DNA from 3 places in the Allobacillus sp. SKP2-8 genome. Region 1 is predicted to be linked to each of the others. Evidence: riboswitches for the same ligand, from Rfam matches in the RefSeq annotation. Region 1 holds a riboswitch; each other region holds the start of a gene.

Region 1 (6,115 bases):
TACAAGTTATTTTTTTTTGAATAAAAAAGCACCGAACATCTGGTTACGTTCGGCGCTCCAATCGATTTATTTTAGATATTGCATTCAATTACAAATCATCAAACCCATTCAAGTCACTTGTTTTCGTATACTGTCTGGATTTTTGTTCGAAGAAGTCTGTTTTCGTACCATCAAAATTATCGACATAGGCACGGATCCACTTCATCGGGTTTTCGACATGTTCAGGATAAATTTCATGAAGTCCCATCATCCGTAGCATTTTATTGGCACGGTATTTGATGTAGCCTGCCATTTCGTCGAGATCAATTCCTTCCACATCTTGAAGAACATAATGTGACCATTCAATCTCGAGCTCGACGGATTGTTGAAAATGCGTGTATACCCACTCTGTCAGTTCACTCGTATTCTGTTCAGGATTTTCAGCTAAAGTTGCCCGGAACAGTTCGGCAATAAAACGACCATGTTCAAGCTCGTCGCGGTTAATATAGCTGATCATCGTGGATGTACCGACCATTTTGTTTTTCCGTGCCAAGTTATAGAAGAAGGCAAAACCGGAATAGAAAAACATGCCTTCCAATAATGACGTATAAACTAATGTTTTCAAGATGTTTTCAATAGTCGGCTCTTCAACAAATTGATTGTATTGATGCATGATCTGCTCATTCCGCTTCAGCAACACAGGGTCTTTTCTTCCGTGTTGAAACGATTCGTTTTGTTCGTCCAATGAAACAACGGAAGAAAGCACGTACGAATAACTTTCATTATGAACAGCTTCTTGTTGAGCAATTACTGCCATAATTGATTGGACGGAAGCGTCTGTTGCATATAAAGAGATGAGTAATGCCGTTCTCGTTTGCGGTGCGTCAAGTGTGGATAACAAGCCAATGATTTTTAAGTAGGCCTCTTGTTCAGCTTCCGTTAAGTCTGAAAATTGTTTGACGTCACCAGACATATTCACTTCATCCGCTTGCCAGTAGTTCCCCAATAGTCGCTTGTACATTTTATACCAATGAGGATAAGCGATATCATTCCAGTTTAAAATCCCACTTGATTGTCCACCAAACAACCCTGTTGATTTATTCGGGTTTAGCGGTTCAAGCGTTTTCGCTCTTTCAAGCAAAGATTTTTCCATGTTGTAACACTCCTTCAACCCAGTTGTGTACTTTTTCTTCCTGACTTCCTCTAGGCGATTGTTCGATTTTTAATCCCGGCCATTTACTGTGATAAAACTTTGTAAGCTTGTTTACGGCGTTACAGAACAATTCCTCTCCACCGAATTGAGTATCTCCTGTACCGAAAACAGCAATATGATCAGGCTTATATCCAATTTCCAAAATAAAATCTTTCACTTCTTCAGGTACACCTCCGTAATCCCACGTGAATGTACCGAGAAAAATTAAATCGTAATCCATCGGGTCAAACGGAGGACTAATTCCGATTGGGTGCATGTCTACAAAAACATCCCGCTTCTTTAATCGTTCCTCAATTAACTCCGCTACTTCTTTCGTGTTCCCGCTGTATGATAAATAAGGAATGATCACCCTCAACTTTCACACCACTCACACTCTTCGACGTCATTTGCTGTCGAACGAACATAGTAAGTCGTTTTCAACCCTTCCTTCCATGCTTGCAGATGTAGATTGAGCAGGATTGAAGCTCGGATTGTATGAGGTACATAAAAGTTAAAAGATATACTTTGATCGACATGTCTTTGACGAGCTGCATTTTGTTTAACAGACCAACGCTGGTCTAGAATATAAGCCGAACGACGATAAATGTGATACGTATGATGGTCGAGATCAGGCGCTGTCACAGGAATGCGAAAGTCTTTTTTCTCTTCACTGTAAAAAGGTTTAAAAACCGGATCAATACTTGCCGTTGAGCCCGCAATCATTGATGTAGAAGAATTTGGCGCAACGGCCATCAGATAACTATTTCGAATCCCATGCTTTTGAACTTCTTCTTTTAATTCCGTCCACTGCTCGTTTGAATAATCCTTCTGGTCAAAATATTCCCCTGTACTCCATTTGCTTCCTTCAAAATATGGATAGCTTCCTTTTTCTTTCGCCAAAGCTGCACTTGTTTTAATCGTGTAGTAAGCAATCTTTTCATATAGTTCATCGGCGTATTGCACAGCTTGATCCGTTTCCCATTCGATATTTTTCTGTGCAAGTAAGTGATGCCAACCAAATGTTCCTAGGCCGATCGCACGATATTTATGATTCGTCACAACCGCTTGCTTCACAGGCAGATTGTTTAAATCAATGACGTTATCGAGCATACGGACTTGAATCGTGATCAACCGCTCAATGACATTGTCAGGTACCGCGCGACCGAGGTTAATTGAGCTAAGATTACAGACAACGAAGTCGCCTGCTTTATATTTTTTAACAATCGTATTTTCTTCTTCAATGTATTCTTCCACTAATTCGGTCGGGGATTGGTTTTGCGTAATCTCCGTACAAAGGTTAGAGCAATAAATCATTCCAGTATGTGAATTGACATTTTGTCGGTTCACTTCATCTCGGTAAAACATAAATGGTGTCCCCGACTCCAATTGAGAGCGCATGATCCGTTTCATCAAATCAATTGCTTTCACTTTTTTCTTACTCAATTGGTCATTTTGAACACACTCATTGTATTTTTCTCGGAAGGAGCCGCTTCCCTTTTCTTCATCATAAAAGTCTTCTAATGAATAGCCCATGACTTGTTTCACTTCATGTGGGTCAAATAAATACCAGTCACCGCGCTCTTCCACCGTTTCCATAAATAAATCCGGAAGTGTCACACCTGGAAATATATCATGCGCTCTCATGCGCTCATCACCATTGTTTAGCTTCAAATCAAGGAACAACTCAATGTCTTGATGCCAAATATCTAAATAAACAGCAATAGCTCCTTTTCTCGTGCCCAACTGGTCGACACTGACCGCTGTATTATTCAACTGCTTCACCCATGGCACGATCCCACTGGACATTCCACTGAATCCTTTAATCGAACTTCCGCGGGCTCTTACTTTTCCCATGTAAACACCAATACCTCCACCGTTTTTCGATAGGTTAGCTATATCCGTGTTACTGTCGTAGATCCCCTGCAAACTGTCCTCCACCGTATCGATGAAACAACTGGATAGTTGGCCATGTGTTTTTCCGGCATTATTCAACGTTGGTGTGGCAACCGTCATGTATAAATTACTTAATGCCCAATACGTCTCAGAAACAAGCTCTTTTCGCTTCGCTGGATGCTCATCTTGCATTAAATACATCGCGATCATCATCCAACGTTCTTGAGGCAATTCATATACATTTTTATTATGATCTGTCGCCGTATAGCGTGTAGCCAATGTATATAACGCCAAATAATCAAATAACATGTCCTTTTTAGGATCAATAACCGTTTGAAAATGATTAATTTCATCTTTTGTATATTTCGCTAATATCGACGTCGAGTAAATCCCTTTTTCCGTTAATGTTTCGATGAGATGATAAAAAGACCCGTAGCCGATATGTGGATCGACGCTCCGGTTTTCTCCTGCCTTTCTATAAAGCTCACGTAAATAAAGTCTTGCTGCAACATACTTCCAATCCGGAGTTGCTTCATCAATATTTTCAAGTGCATTCTTAATCAATAGATCTGTTATTTCTTCATGATCCATGTTTGGTTGAATACTTTTTAATGACTTCTCTTTATATGGACCTGTTTCAACCGGTAGTCCCTCCGCCACTTCATCAATCATTTGTCGTATGGATTCCTCATTTACTGTTAGTTCGGTAATCATCCATCGTCCCTCCTCTTTAATTCCAACAAAAAATAGCCGTTCCTCTCAACGAGTTGAACGACTATAAAACGACAGAAATATCCACGTATGCATACTTTTCTATCGTTTCATAATCCCTCACCCCGGAGAAATGAAACTTCAGAGTTATGGCAGGTCTCCTGACTTGTGCGCTTAACATCTATTAGAGCCCTTCCCATATTGCCGTCGTGAAACGAGCAATACAGTGGACGTCTAACCGGACACACTTACAGTTGCGGGGGCAGCTCCAGCATTTCACTGGATTCCCTTTTAAGACAAATATGTCACCGTAACTCCAAATTACTATATATAGTTTAAATTAACTGAAAATAAATCAATATATTGTGTTAAGACTATCATACTGAAAAATGATTTACAAGATTAAATAAAGAAAATACTCAACAAGTGTACTGAAATCTTTTATATTTCTCCGAAAAAGGGAAGCAATTTAGCATTAAATAGTTTATACCATACTGCCGTACTGTTAATTCTCCCATTTTAGCACAACTATAATGTTCGACACCCGTGCAATGATCGATACGTCTAATCATTGTACGGGGGTTCTTTTGTATTAAACTATTACCGCTTACCACCTTCGTAAGCCTATACCACAATGACGTACCGACATATGATATATATAAGCTTCAAGAGAGAGGTGCTTAACATTGAGCAAATCCAGAAAGACGAATTATCCTCGTTGGGATGAATTACCCTACGCAGGAGAATCAAGACCTGTTGAAAACCCAGAAACTCCTTTTGCGGGAAGCTGGACGACATATTACATTCAATATGAAGATAATAAATGGGTATCTACCTTTACTGGCGAAACAATCCCTTTTCAAGTTCGTTATCCAAGTACGATTGATTGGTATCGAGAGCTACCGATTGTTCAAAGAACGCAACGAAACTTAACAAGAGAACAAAAGGCCATTGCGGCATACTGGGGAACAGGTGTGGCCACAAAGCAGTGGACGCCAATAGCAGATCAGCTCATCGATGCTTATGGTGTAGAGGCCCCTAGGGGCGCAAGAATCTTAGCTGCTCTGCATGCAGGATTAAATGATGCATTTGTTGTTACATGGTTCTATAAATTTAAATGGCTCGTTGCCCGTCCAAATCAATTAGATGATCAATTAGCTACTTTCCTTTGCACACCTAGACATCCTTCTTATCCATCTGGCCACGCAGCAGTTGCTGGCGCTGCTGAAGTCATTCTGTCCTATTTTTTCCCAGCGGAGAGAAGGCGGCTACATGAGCTAGCAGAGGAAGCCGCTCAATCCCGATTATATGCTGGCGTTCACTTTCCAGTAGACAATGAGCAAGGCTTACGGCTTGGAAGGCAAGTTGGTGAACTTGTCACAAGACAATTACAAAGAGATCGAGATACAGAAAGAAGAAACATTGATATTCCATATCGAAATTCCGAAAACATTCAACTTACGCCTCCGCCCTATGAACAAGTAATCCCTTTTGACTTTGATCATGCATGTGATTCATTAGTTACCAACCAAGCCAATAAAAAAAGAAAAAAGAAAGAATCGTTACCGAATAACCATGCGCATCGACCGAAGTTATTTTATTAATAAAGGAAGGACAGTAAGATTGGTTTATACGCAATCCTACTGTCCTATTTGTTTAACCCAATTTAATTGGATTCTATTTCCGAAACCGTCACAAATTCGTACTCATCTTCTAAAGAGTTTAAGATTATTTCAACCGCCTCGACGGTAGTTGCATGAATGTCATGCATAAGAACAATTGATCCGTCCCTGACATTTTCTTTAACAATATTTACAATTAACCCTCTGGACAATTGATACATTGGATTGGAAGTCGCGGGATCCCAAGCAAGACTGTATTCCGGCCTCCGTATGGAGCGATGAATGATCAAGTGCGTGAATATCCTGTTCTTTGAAGTCGCCCCACTCTTTTAATGTGTCTGCTGGTTCTACTTCAGGATTCACTGGATACTCATAGTTTGCGCTAGCAAATTGCTCCTGCACCTCTTTAGAGGAAAGGAATTCAACTAGTTTAACAGCATTTTCTTTGTTTTTAGCATGTTTCGTCACACCGATACCACTAACGTTCACGTGCGTTCCAGTCGTATCTTGGTTCGGGAAGAATACGCCTAATTGTTCAGCTACTTTCACTTCTTCTTGATCCTCTGAATTTAACATTCCACCAAGATAGTAAGTGTTCATAACAGCAATATCGCCTTCACCTGCTGCTACACCTTTAGCTTGGTCTCGGTCGCCACCTTGTGGTTCACGAGCCATGTTATTGACAATGCCTTCAGCCCATTTCTTAGCATCTTCACGG
Region 2 (6,115 bases), on a different contig from region 1:
CGTCGTTGCATCACTCATTCCCATGACATTTTGATCTTGACCAGAAATGCAACAACAATCACAGTCATTTGCTTGATCTGATTCAAGTGACACAACTTCATGTCCATCCTTCTGTAGTGCTTGTTTTACGTTCGTCAACGTATCTTCTACAGCAACTCTTGCCATCTATAACACCTCCAATAATAATCTCGTCAATTATTATTGGAGGGGAGCGCAACGATTATACATATCGAATAAATAGCGTGCTTTCCTGGATGGTTACTTAATACATCAATAAACTACTCACCACGAAATTCGGGCTTTCGCTTCTCCATAAATGCTTTAATTCCTTCTTGGTGGTCTTTGGTTTGCCTCATGGCAACTTGACCTTCAGATTCGCCTGCTAAGTAAGACTCAAGCTTATTGAGGTTTTCTTGATGGTAAATTGTCTTCGTTCGAATCATGGCGCGTAATGGTGCGCCTTGTAATTTTTCTACGTATTTTTGAGTGGCTTCTTCTGCGTTTTCAGTTGCAAGGTCGACAAGGCCTAATTTCTCTGCTTCTTCGGCTTGCATCATTTTGCCTTCCCAGATCATTTGCTTAGCTAAATGTGTGCCGAGTCGTTGCTCCATGAAAAAGTGCCCGCCACCGTCGGGAATCAACCCAATGCCAATGAAATTCATGGCAATTTTGGCTTCTTTTTGAGCGATAACATAGTCTGCAGCTAATGCCAAACTTAAACCGAGTCCAGCAGTTGCACCATTTAACATCGAGATAGTGATTTTCGGCATGCTATAAAAGGTTTTAACTGTTTTCTCAATGGTGTCCATAATCTTTTTGAAGTCACTAGGATCGTCATTATCAAGCATCATATTAATGTCGCCGCCCGCTGAAAAAGCACGGCCTTCACCAGTCAGAATCACAATCTGTGCTTCACTTTGACTGACCTCTTCCATTTTGGTGGCCATTTCCTCCAACATTTCCTGGTTCATCGAGTTCATCTTGTCAGGTCGATTCAATGTGATTTTAGCGACTTTTTCTTCATACTGTACAGTTACTGTATTACTCATTACACCTCATCCTTTACGTGATTAAATTGATCAATCAAAAATTTATAATAATCGGCTGCTTGCTTATAATCGCCGTTATCATAAGATTGGTGTCCCAGAATTAAAGAAAGTTCTTTGATTGTTTTCTTCTCACCTGAATGTTGGAAATAAGGCAATAGAACATTTTTAGCCTTTTTCAGGAATTCAGGGTCTTTTGTTTTGTTATATATTTGATGTTTGAGTACATAGAATTGGTATTGGAATTTCAAGTATTTCACTTCTCTAAGGGCTTCTTCACCTTTATTAAGAAACTTGATGGCTTGCTTATCATTATCGTTCAAATAATGAATTTTTGCTTGCATGTAAAAGGCTTGAATTTTGTCGTATAAGTTATAATCATATTTGTTTAACTGTTCCATATAAGAAATGGAACGATCATATTCTTCCATATAAAAATAAAGAATGGCTAAGTTATGCTTAACACGTCGCTGGACGTCGGGCAAATCCCCCATTGGTTTCGAATGTAACACTTGCAAAAAATATTTTTCTGAAACGTCATAAGCTTCCAGCAACATATAATTAACACCAAATAAAATATAACAATCGGTAACATTCGTATATAAGAAGTCTGATTCGAATTGATCCTTAGCGATTTGACAGTAATAATTCGATTGGGCCGGCTTCCGGATTCTAGTCAATGAAAGAGCAAGTAAATAATAGATCTCTGTATCTTTGATTGTCCATTTCACTGACATTGCTTTCGCTGTTTCAAAATGATTGAGAGCTTTATTTGGTTGTGCTTTGTAATTGTAATAAAGGCCAATAACCTTGTGGAAAAGGTAAAGCTCTTCTTTTTCAAAACGATTTTCCAAACGCAGGACCTCTTGGTACATTTGTTCAACTTTTTCATTTTCTCTTGTTTGAATGATGAAATAAAAATATACCAATTGAAAGATGTTCAATGCTTCCGGTGCGTGAAAAGGTGTGAGGATTCGTTTCAATTCATCAATAGATTCTTTTGCCGCTTCATAATCTTTTTCTTTGATCCGCTTATATAGTTTTAAAATTTTACGGATAATTTGGTGGTTATCGCTATGCGTGATGTCATCGTAACTGATGTCTAACCGGTCAAATAACAATCTCGCTACGTCTTCTTTCGGCGTGATCATCTCGTTTTCTATTTTGCTTAGATAAGATACAGAACAAATGCCATCCGCCATCTGTTTTTGCGTATAACCTTTTTTGGTACGATAGTATTGTATGATGGCACCAAGATCCATATTTCTTCACCTTACTTTTTCCAGTTAACTATATATTACCATACTTTTTTGAATATTAATAAAAGGATAGATATTATCTTGACGAAAATAATTGCTCGAATTATGATGAATATACAATCGTATAATCGAAACGTGTAGGTGTGAGTATTACGACTCACATAATAGGGAAGATCGGTGTAAATCCGACGCGGTCCCGCCACTGTAATGAGAAGCAAACCATCGAACCACTGTTTTTTAAAAATGGGAAGGGATGGAATGCAATGACTCTAAGCCAGGAGACCTGCCTATTTGTTTTGGCTTCAATCCTTCGGGTCAAAGGATCGCCTGCGCATCGATATTGTTATGTATGCTCTGGCTCCTTATGACAAAGGATTCAGAGCTTTTTTATGCGAAAAATACAATAATACTGATGAGAGAGGAAGTATAACATGAAGATGGGAAGTTGGAAAAAGTTTTTAATCCTATTGGTCATGGCATTCGTTATTGGGTTAGCGGCATGTCAAGGTGGAGACGACACATCAAATGAGGAAGAAACGCAAGTAGAGGAAAATGAATCAAGTGAGGAAACGTCGGAAGAAGAGGCGCAAGATGATGAAGAGAGTGCAGCCTCCGAATCTGTAACCTTAACAGATAAATCAGGGGAAGAAGTAACCATTGAAGAAGAACCTGAGCGAGTTGTGACAGTCATCCCAAGTGCGACTGAAATTGTGTACGCTGTTGGTGGTGGCGACAAAGTCGTAGGTGTAGATGAATGGTCCAACTATCCGGAAGAAGTAACCGATATTGAAAAAGTCGGTGACATGAACTTAAATTTCGAAAAAATTGTCGAACTAGAGCCAGATTTGGTAGTGGCTGATTTAAATAATGGAGATGATATTCAAGCACTACGGGACAAAGGCTTGAAAGTTATTGTACTCGGTGCACAAACATTGGAAGAAACTTATGAGGATTTACGTTTAGCTGGTCAAGCGGTTGGAACAGAAGAGAAAGCCAATGAGACCGTCGAAAATATGCAAAACAGAATAGAAGAAATTGAAAAGAAAACGGCCGAGCTCTCTGAAGACGAAAAGAAATCCGTCTGGTTTGAGATTGATCAAGAATTATTTACAGCTGCAGAAGATACATTCATGAATGAGCTGCTACAAATCGCTGGTGGTAAAAACATCATGGCTGGAGAAGAAGGCTGGCCACAGGTGAACGAAGAAGTGGTGATTGAAGCGAACCCTGATGTGATCATCACGACATACGGCTACTACATGGAAGACGTCGAGGAACAAGTCCTTGCACGAGAAAACTGGAAAGATGTAACGGCTATTCAAAATGAAGAAGTCCATAATATCGATAATGATCTTCTGTCACGTCCTGGTCCACGGTTGATTGAAGGACTTGAACAATTAGTAAACATCCTTTATCCCGATTTAATGGAGTAACCAATGAAACATCCAACATCGACCCACTCGTTTGGAAAAGTTGCTTTTTGGTCAATTCTTTTATCGATTCTATTATTGATCGTGATGAGCCTATCCATTACGTTGGGTGCAGCAAGTATTGATTTTATTGTTGTTTGGAAAGTCGTTCTCTCAAAAATTCCTATTGTTCAAAACTGGGTTTCGGTTGATTGGAAGGAATCAACCGAAACAATTATTTGGGATATCCGGCTGCCAAGGGTCATTTTAGGTGCTTTGGTGGGTGCGGCATTATCACTGGCAGGAGCAATTTACCAAGGTGTATTGCGCAACCCGCTTGCAGATCCTTTTATTTTAGGTGTTTCGTCAGGCGCTTCATTCGGTGCTGCTTTAGTGATGGCTTTCGGCTGGCAAATTGCATGGTTAGGAAAATTCACCCTACCTTTCGTGGCGTTTTTAGCAGGCCTTGCTTCTTTAATGATTGTGTATTATTTAGCAACGGTTGAGCGGAAAATGCGGGTTGAAACGTTGATTTTATCAGGTGTCGTCATCCAAGCCTTTTTAGGCGCATGTTTATCATTAATTATGGCATTATCGAACGAGCAGCTACAAACGATTGTTTTTTGGATGATGGGAAGTCTAACATTAACAGACTGGAGCTATACTCAGGTGGTTTTTCCAGTCATTTCGATCGCTGTTGTCATCGCTTATTTTTTCTCAAGAGATTTGAATATGCTTGGTTTAGGAGAAGAAGCGGCACATCATAGCGGTGTTTCTGTGCAACGCTCACGAATTATTATGTTGGTTTTGGCTTCATTGATTACAGGAGCTGCCGTATCTGTATCAGGAGCCATTGGGTTTGTCGGTTTAGTCATCCCTCATATTATTCGTTTGATTTTCGGAGCAGACTACCGCATGATCATTCCATTGAGTGTTATCGGTGGAGCCATTTTTCTCGTCGGAGCTGATGCTTTTGCGAGAACAGTGATGCAGCCGAGAGAGCTACCATTGGGCATCATTACAGCATTCTTGGGTGCGCCCTTCTTCGCTTATTTATTGAGAAGAGCAAGACGTGGCTATTTCTAGAGATCGAGATGGAAGATGCCTGTTTGAGCGGTTAGCGTCAATCTATGAACGGTTAGAATGCTTCTTTGCACGTTCAGCGTCGTGCTTTGCACGTTCAGACGCCTAGATTGAACGGTTAGAATGCCTTTTTGAACGGTCAGCGTCATCATTTGAACGTTCAGACGCTTTCTTTGAACATTTAGCACCTGACGGACGACTTTTAATTTAAACAACAGTCTTTAACGGATCCTAATTTAACTAAAAAGGATGATGAGCATCATGTTATCAATCCAGCAAGTGACTAAAAAAATAGAAGATAAAAGCCTCTTGGACAATGTTTCTTTTGATGTGCCCAAAGGCAGTTCAATTGGATTGATTGGCCCGAATGGTGCAGGAAAATCGACCTTGATGAAATTGATTTCTGCTTATGAAAAGCCTACGGGTGGAAGCATTACTTTTCACGGTCAAGACGTCCAGGATTGGAATGTAAAAAAACTGGCGCAAAGGATTGCTGTATTGACACAAGAAGGACTAGCCGCCTATCCTATTAAAGTTTTTGATGCCATTCTCCTTGGACGTTATCCACACTTGGGTTTTTTCCAACGAGAGAGTAAAAAGGATTATGAGTTAGTGGAAGAAGTCTTGGCATTCACCTCACTGACCGATTTGAAAGATCAATTTCTTGATACCCTTAGTGGGGGAGAGAGACAGCGTGTTGCAATTGCCAAGGCGATGGTGCAGCAACCGGAATTACTGTTATTAGATGAACCAACGACTTTCTTGGATATTGGTCATCAATTGAACATACTAAAGTTAGTTAAGGAATGGCAACAAAAAGATAATTTAACGGTCATCATGGTTATGCATGACTTAAACTTAGCTTCTCAATTTTGTGAAGAGCTGATTTTAATGAGTGAAGGTAAAGTCGTTCGCTCAGGGAGTAATGAAGAAATCATCAACTCCGATTTATTGGAAAATGTTTATCATACGACGCCTGAAATTATTCGTCATCCAAAATCAAATGTACCCCAAATTCTCTTAGGACATTTTTAAAAAAACATGGGCATATGCTAGTCTTATCTAGTATAATATTGAAAGTGTATGAAGAAGAGAAATGGGGATTAACATATGATTGAATGGAAAAATCTATATCGTGGTGCGCTTATGGGAGCGAGTGATATCGTTCCGGGTGTGAGCGGAGGCACGATTGCTGTTGTTTTAGGGATTTATCAACGCCTGATTGAAGGCATTAATGGCATATTTACGCGTGAATGGAAAAAACATTTGGCATTCTTAGCACCGTTAGGCGTTGGTGTGTTAACTGCTGTCTATTTTT
Region 3 (6,115 bases), on a different contig from region 1:
TTTTCTCCTTAGGAACAGAAGCAAACCCGGTAGATATAGCGAATCAAGCAATCGAAAAGGCAAAAGAAGAGCATCACGATTATGTCATTATCGATACAGCTGGTCGCTTGCATATCGATGAAAATCTAATGGGAGAACTTCAAGAAATCAAACAGTCTGTCAATCCAGACGAGGTATTTTTAGTTGTTGACTCCATGACTGGGCAGGATGCGGTCAATGTCGCAGAGAGCTTTGATGAACAGCTTGATGTCACCGGAGTCGTTTTAACGAAGTTAGATGGGGATACTCGAGGTGGTGCAGCTTTATCCATTCGTGCCGTTACAGGTAAACCGATCAAGTTTGCCGGTATGGGTGAGAAACTTGATCAATTGGAAGCATTCCACCCTGAACGTATGGCCTCACGAATTCTTGGTATGGGTGACGTACTGAGCCTGATTGAAAAAGCTGAGACACAAGTAGATGAGAAGAAAGCGAAGGAAATGGAAGAGAAAATCAAGTCGATGTCATTCACCTTCGAAGACTTCCTTGAACAGATGGACCAAGTTAAAAATATGGGTCCACTCGATGAATTGATCAATATGATGCCTGGCGCAAACAAAATGAAAGGCATGAAAAACCTCCAAGTGGACGATAAGCAATTATCCCACGTTGAGGCAATCATTCAATCGATGACACAACAAGAAAGAATCGAACCTTCCGTCATTAACGCCAGCCGGAAGAAGCGGATTGCTAAAGGTTCAGGGACATCTGTCTCACAAGTGAATCGATTACTAAAACAATTTGAAGAAATGAAGAAAATGATGAAACAAATGACCAGTCCGAAGAAGGGTAAAAAGAGAGGAATGAATTTTCCTTTCATGTAATGTAAAAACCCTTTACAGACTAAAAATTCTTTGATACAATCTAAACTTGTGATAGGAAAGATTAAATGGAGGTGTAATTATGGCAGTAAAAATTCGCATGAAAAGAATGGGATCTAAAAGAAATCCTTTTTATCGATTAGTCGTCGCAGACTCTCGTTCACCTCGTGATGGACGTATTATCGAGCAGATCGGCACATATAATCCAGTTGCAGAAACACCTGAGGTTAAAATCGATGAAGAAAAAGCATTAGACTGGATGACAAAAGGCGCAAAACCAAGCGATACAGTGCGTAACTTATTTTCTAAGCAAGGCATCATGGAAAAATTTCATAATTCAAAAACAAACAAATAAGGATTTGAGATATACATGAAAGCCTTAATTGAAACGATTGTCTATCCGTTGGTTGACCATCCGGATCAAATCGAAGTGACAGTTGAAGAAACGGATGAAAAAATTCGTTATCATTTGACTGTCCATTCGGATGATGTTGGAAAAGTCATCGGCAAAAATGGTCGGATTGCAAAAGCGATTCGTACGGTTGTCTATGCAGCGGGTTCCGATACAAACAAAAGAGTCTACTTAGACATTATGTAAATGGGGAGGGGGAAATAAACCTTTCCCTTTTTTCACTTTTACGTTTTTTTAAGACACGCTTTCGAGGTGGATGTCGTGAAAATTTTAAGAAAAACGAAAATCAAGCAAGTCATCACACCGCAGAGTAAAGAAGCTCTACAACAGAAGTTTGAAAATAGAAAGTCCAAGCATCAGACTGAACTTGATCAACTTCATTTTGAAAAAAAGAAAATGCTTCATCAAAAAAGATTCCCAGCAAATCAAGTGGAAAAGCGTTTTAATCAAGAAGAGGAACGCAGAAAACGCTCGATTGAATGGTGCAAATACCAATTAGAGCAGTTGGAAATATTGCCAATCGGTAGTGAGATTGTTGAAGGTGAAGTTGAGGAGATTATTGAACTATCAGTCGGGGATTCATGGGATGATATTGCTGGTAATCGAGAAATCGTCATTAAAGACGGAATAATAGAGAAAATCAATAGGTGATTTGCATGAAAGAAAACTATTTTAATGTCGGAAAAGTCGTCAATACCCATGGTGTTAGAGGTGAAGTCCGGATTATTTCAACCACAGATTTCGACGAACGTTTCGCCCCTGGTCATACGCTATACTTTTTCAATGATCAACAAAGCGAGCCGGTCGTATTAACCGTTCATTCGCATCGGAAGCATAAACAATTCGATTTATTGACCTTTGAGGATAGGGATTCCATCAATGATGTTGAGTGGATGAAAGGTGGATATTTAAAGGTAGCTGCCGAGGATCAACATGACTTGGACGATGATGAATTTTACTACCATGAAATCATCGGTTGTGAAGTATACCTGACAGATGATACGTATATAGGCCATGTTAAAGAAATACTTTCACCAGGTGCCAATGATGTATGGGTGGTCCAGCGGCATGGTCTACGGGATGCTTTAATTCCTTATATTGAGCAAATCGTTAAACAAGTAAATGTGAAGGATAAAAAAATTATCATTGAGAATATGGAAGGACTGCTATCCGAATGAAAATCGATCTATTGACGTTGTTTCCGGAAATGTTTTCTGGCGTGATGAACTCCTCTATTCTCAAAAGAGCACATGAAGCAGGACACTTTGATTATAGCCTGGTTGACTTTAGAGATTATACAGAGAGTAAACATCGAAAAGTGGATGATTATCCATATGGTGGCGGAGCTGGAATGGTATTAAGTCCGCAACCGATCTTTGATGCTGTTGAAAGCTTAACCGAACAATCTAAGACAACACCAAGAATTTTATTGATGTGTCCTCAAGGAGAGACATTCACCCAAAAAAAGGCTGAAGAGCTAGCCAAAGAGGAACACTTAATCGTTATTTGTGGTCATTATGAAGGATATGATGAACGAATTCGCGAACATCTTGTTACCGATGAAATATCCATCGGTGACTATGTATTGACGGGTGGAGAACTTGGCGCCATGGTCGTTACAGATAGTGTTGTGAGACTCTTGCCAGGTGTGTTAGGGAATGATGAGTCTGCGAAGCAAGATTCATTTTCCACCAATCTATTGGAACATCCACATTATACACGACCGAGTGATTTTCGAGGTCACCGTGTGCCGGACGTCCTTTTGTCTGGGCACCATCAAAAAATCGAGGATTGGCGTGAATATGAATCGCTTAAGCGAACATATGAACGGCGGCCGGATTTAATTGACAAAGCAGGCTTAACGGATAAACAACAAAAGTTTTTGACACAAATAATCGACGAAAAGTAGTACGGAATTTTCATTGCATCTATTAGTGCGGTATGATATATTAATTGATGTGCTTAAGTTCGTTAAGCGTGATAACAATGTTCCGCTACTTCTTAGAAAGTAAGAGCATTTTGTTGGAAGGAGTGAGCAGAATGCAAGAAATTCTTAACCAAGTTGCTCAAGATCAGCTGCGTACAGACTTGCCTGAATTCAGAGCTGGAGACACAGTGAAAGTTCACGTAAAAGTTGTCGAAGGTAGCCGTGAGCGTATTCAGGTTTTTGAAGGTGTCGTAATTAGAAGACGTGGTGGTGGAATTAGCGAAACATTCACTGTCCGTAAGATTTCTTATGGTGTAGGTGTTGAGCGTACATTCCCTGTACATTCTCCGCGTGTTGCTAAAATCGACGTTGCTCGTAAAGGTAAAGTTCGTCGTGCGAAACTTTATTACCTACGTAACCTTCGTGGTAAAGCAGCAAGAATTAAAGAAAGACGCTAATGAAAAAATAAGAAGCTGTTCTGAGTCAAATTATTGTACTCAGAACAGCTTTTTTTATTTTGTCTTTCATTTTGTATTTATACATAAAAAAATGCTGATAATTAAAATAAGTTTGACGTTTGTTGACGAAAGATATAGACTATAGACAATTGAATAGGTAAAAACAGGTTGATTCGATTAAATTTTTTTAATCAATCATTAAAAGGGAAGCCGGTGGAAATCCGGCGCGGTCCCGCCACTGTATATTGCGAGTTTTCTAAAACATTCCACTGTCTTATGATGGGAAGGATTTAGAAAATGACGACCATAAGCCAGGAGACCTGCCTGTTTTTTGCACCATTCAACCTACGAGGATAGGGAGGTGTGGCGACGACTATGCTAATTCTGAAATACATAAATGTACCATAGTGATAGAATGCCCACTGAACATCTCTACTCGTTAGAGATGTTTTTTTATGTTCAAATAGGTTTATTTAATAGATTTTACTAACTAGGAGGGTAATTAATGCAAAGAATTTTTAGTTTTATATCACATTTAGTGATTTCGTTTGTGCTCATTATTTCTATTGGTATTAACACAGCGTCTGCTGAAAGTGTAGAAAATTTGGGTTCTACTGAAATTACAGAGAATGAAATTGAACAAGCAATAGATGCGGCTAGTAATTTTATTTTAAATAAGGGAGTCATTAGTGAATGGGAAGCTATCGGATTAGCTCAAGCCGGTAAGCAAGTTCCCAATGATTATACCGACACGTTTTTTTATGAACATTTAGAAAACCAAGTGGTTAAAGGGTTAGAAAATGGCCGTATCAAAATAACTGATATCGAGCGATTGGTAATTGCTGCTGTGGCTGTCGGAATCAACCCGTTACAAGTTGAGATTGAAGGAAAAAACCTTATTGAGCTAATTTATAACAGCCCTGAACGTCGTGGTGGGTTTGATACAATGACTTTCCAAGGGAATAACGGTCCGATATTTGCTTTAATTGCTTTAGACACGCAAAATTTTGAAGTTCCAAATGATGCTAAATGGACGAGACAAAAACTAATTAAGGAGTTATTAAATAACCAAAATGAAAATGGCAGTTGGCATTTAAATACAAATTTCGAATCGCCGAGCATTGATATAACGGCAATGGCTTTAATAGGGTTAAGTCCATATAATGACCAGGAAGAAGTCCGAAAGTCGATAGATTCCGCAGTTAACTGGCTATCAGATATTCAAACTGAGGACGGAGGTTTTGATGGCGGAAGTTTTGTAGGAGGAATTACAAGTGAAGCTGCTTCACAAGTTATTATCGGTTTATCAGCGAATGGAATTGATCCAACGAATGAAGAGTTTGTAAAAAATGAAAATAGCTTAATTTCACATCTATTATCTTATCAAAATGAAGATGGTGGATTTAAACACACTCAAGGAGAAGTTGTATCAAATGCAATGGCTACCGAACAAGCTTTCCAAGCATTGGTAGCGTATGATTACTTTTTAAAAGGAAAAAAGTCACTTTATCATTTTGGCGATAGCGAAGAAGGTAACGAAGAAGAACCTCCAAGTGAAGATGATAGTGAGGAAAAACCTCCTATAAAAGATGATGAAGAAGAATCTCCAAGTGAAGGAGATAACGAGGAAGAGACTCCACTAAAAGATAATGAGGAAGGTTCAGACGAAGACACTGATGAAGAAGAACAGTCACCGGGAGAACAAAAGGAAAATCCATCTAAGAAGGAAATTAAAATTGAAGTTAAATCAACAACGAAAGCAACTAAAATGATGGAAACCACTGTGGCTATTGAAGATGTTAAAAAAGTTAATGATAGTGTGATTGTGGTCCAACCCAAGAATGCAAAGATTCAAGAACAATTAGCGATAAATTTAGAGAAAACAGTAATTGATACATTGATCAAAGGCAAGAATGATTTAAAAATTAACAAAGAAGATGCAGCCGTACACATCCCAACGGAGATTCTAAGTCAATTAGCGAAGCAAGCAAATGGAGCACCAGTAACCATTCAAATGGAAAAATATTCAGCAGGCTACGCAGTAGGCTCTGTTTATGATTTTACGTTGATGGCGGGTGATGCTAAAGTCAGCGATTTCGGCACCAATGAAATTACGTTAACACTCCAAGTCAATCAACAAGAAGCGCAGAATCCGCAGGCTTATTATTTTAATGAACAAACGAATGAATGGGAGCATATTGATTCAGGAAAATATGATTCAAAAACTCGAACAATCTCTTTCCAAACGAATCATTTTAGCATTTATGGTGTGTTTGATGGTACAGGTCATAATCTTGAAAAGCCAACTCAGATGATTGTAAATAATCCATCAAAAGAAAATAACTCACAAGAGGATCTAACAACAAATCCAACTGAGGTAGAAGACCAAACAGACAATGCTAGAACAAATGATGAAAAGAGTCAAAGACACGTCAGTTTAAATGAAAATTATGGAAGT

What was found. A riboswitch is a leader RNA that binds a small molecule or an ion and turns the genes downstream of it on or off. The one in region 1 is predicted to bind cobalamin.
Region 2: another riboswitch for cobalamin. It lies ahead of FPQ10_RS07210 (ABC transporter substrate-binding protein); the one in region 1 lies ahead of FPQ10_RS08045 (ribonucleoside-diphosphate reductase subunit alpha).
Region 3: another riboswitch for cobalamin. It lies ahead of FPQ10_RS02030 (prenyltransferase/squalene oxidase repeat-containing protein); the one in region 1 lies ahead of FPQ10_RS08045 (ribonucleoside-diphosphate reductase subunit alpha).

The regions. Positions count from the first base shown of each region.
Region 1 covers NZ_VMHF01000008.1:35,603-41,717, forward strand. Annotated here, with positions in the region: gene FPQ10_RS08035 (ribonucleotide-diphosphate reductase subunit beta) at 89-1,132, opposite strand; gene FPQ10_RS08040 (flavodoxin) at 1,113-1,547, opposite strand; gene FPQ10_RS08045 (ribonucleoside-diphosphate reductase subunit alpha) at 1,544-3,778, opposite strand; cobalamin riboswitch at 3,910-4,103, opposite strand; gene FPQ10_RS08050 (vanadium-dependent haloperoxidase) at 4,462-5,379, shown strand; partial or broken gene FPQ10_RS08055 (extracellular solute-binding protein) at 5,695-6,115, opposite strand, start outside.
Region 2 covers NZ_VMHF01000006.1:74,100-80,214, forward strand. Annotated here, with positions in the region: gene FPQ10_RS07195 (YkuS family protein) at 1-165, opposite strand, end outside; gene FPQ10_RS07200 (enoyl-CoA hydratase) at 279-1,049, opposite strand; gene FPQ10_RS07205 (helix-turn-helix domain-containing protein) at 1,049-2,308, opposite strand; cobalamin riboswitch at 2,428-2,610, shown strand; gene FPQ10_RS07210 (ABC transporter substrate-binding protein) at 2,737-3,738, shown strand; gene FPQ10_RS07215 (FecCD family ABC transporter permease) at 3,742-4,800, shown strand; gene FPQ10_RS07220 (ABC transporter ATP-binding protein) at 5,059-5,832, shown strand; gene FPQ10_RS07225 (DUF368 domain-containing protein) at 5,908-6,115, shown strand, end outside.
Region 3 covers NZ_VMHF01000001.1:394,916-401,030, reverse strand. Annotated here, with positions in the region: gene ffh (signal recognition particle protein) at 1-863, shown strand, start outside; gene rpsP (30S ribosomal protein S16) at 943-1,215, shown strand; gene FPQ10_RS02055 (KH domain-containing protein) at 1,231-1,458, shown strand; gene FPQ10_RS02050 (YlqD family protein) at 1,534-1,923, shown strand; gene rimM (ribosome maturation factor RimM) at 1,929-2,450, shown strand; gene trmD (tRNA (guanosine(37)-N1)-methyltransferase TrmD) at 2,447-3,181, shown strand; gene rplS (50S ribosomal protein L19) at 3,313-3,657, shown strand; cobalamin riboswitch at 3,806-3,999, shown strand; gene FPQ10_RS02030 (prenyltransferase/squalene oxidase repeat-containing protein) at 4,163-6,115, shown strand, end outside.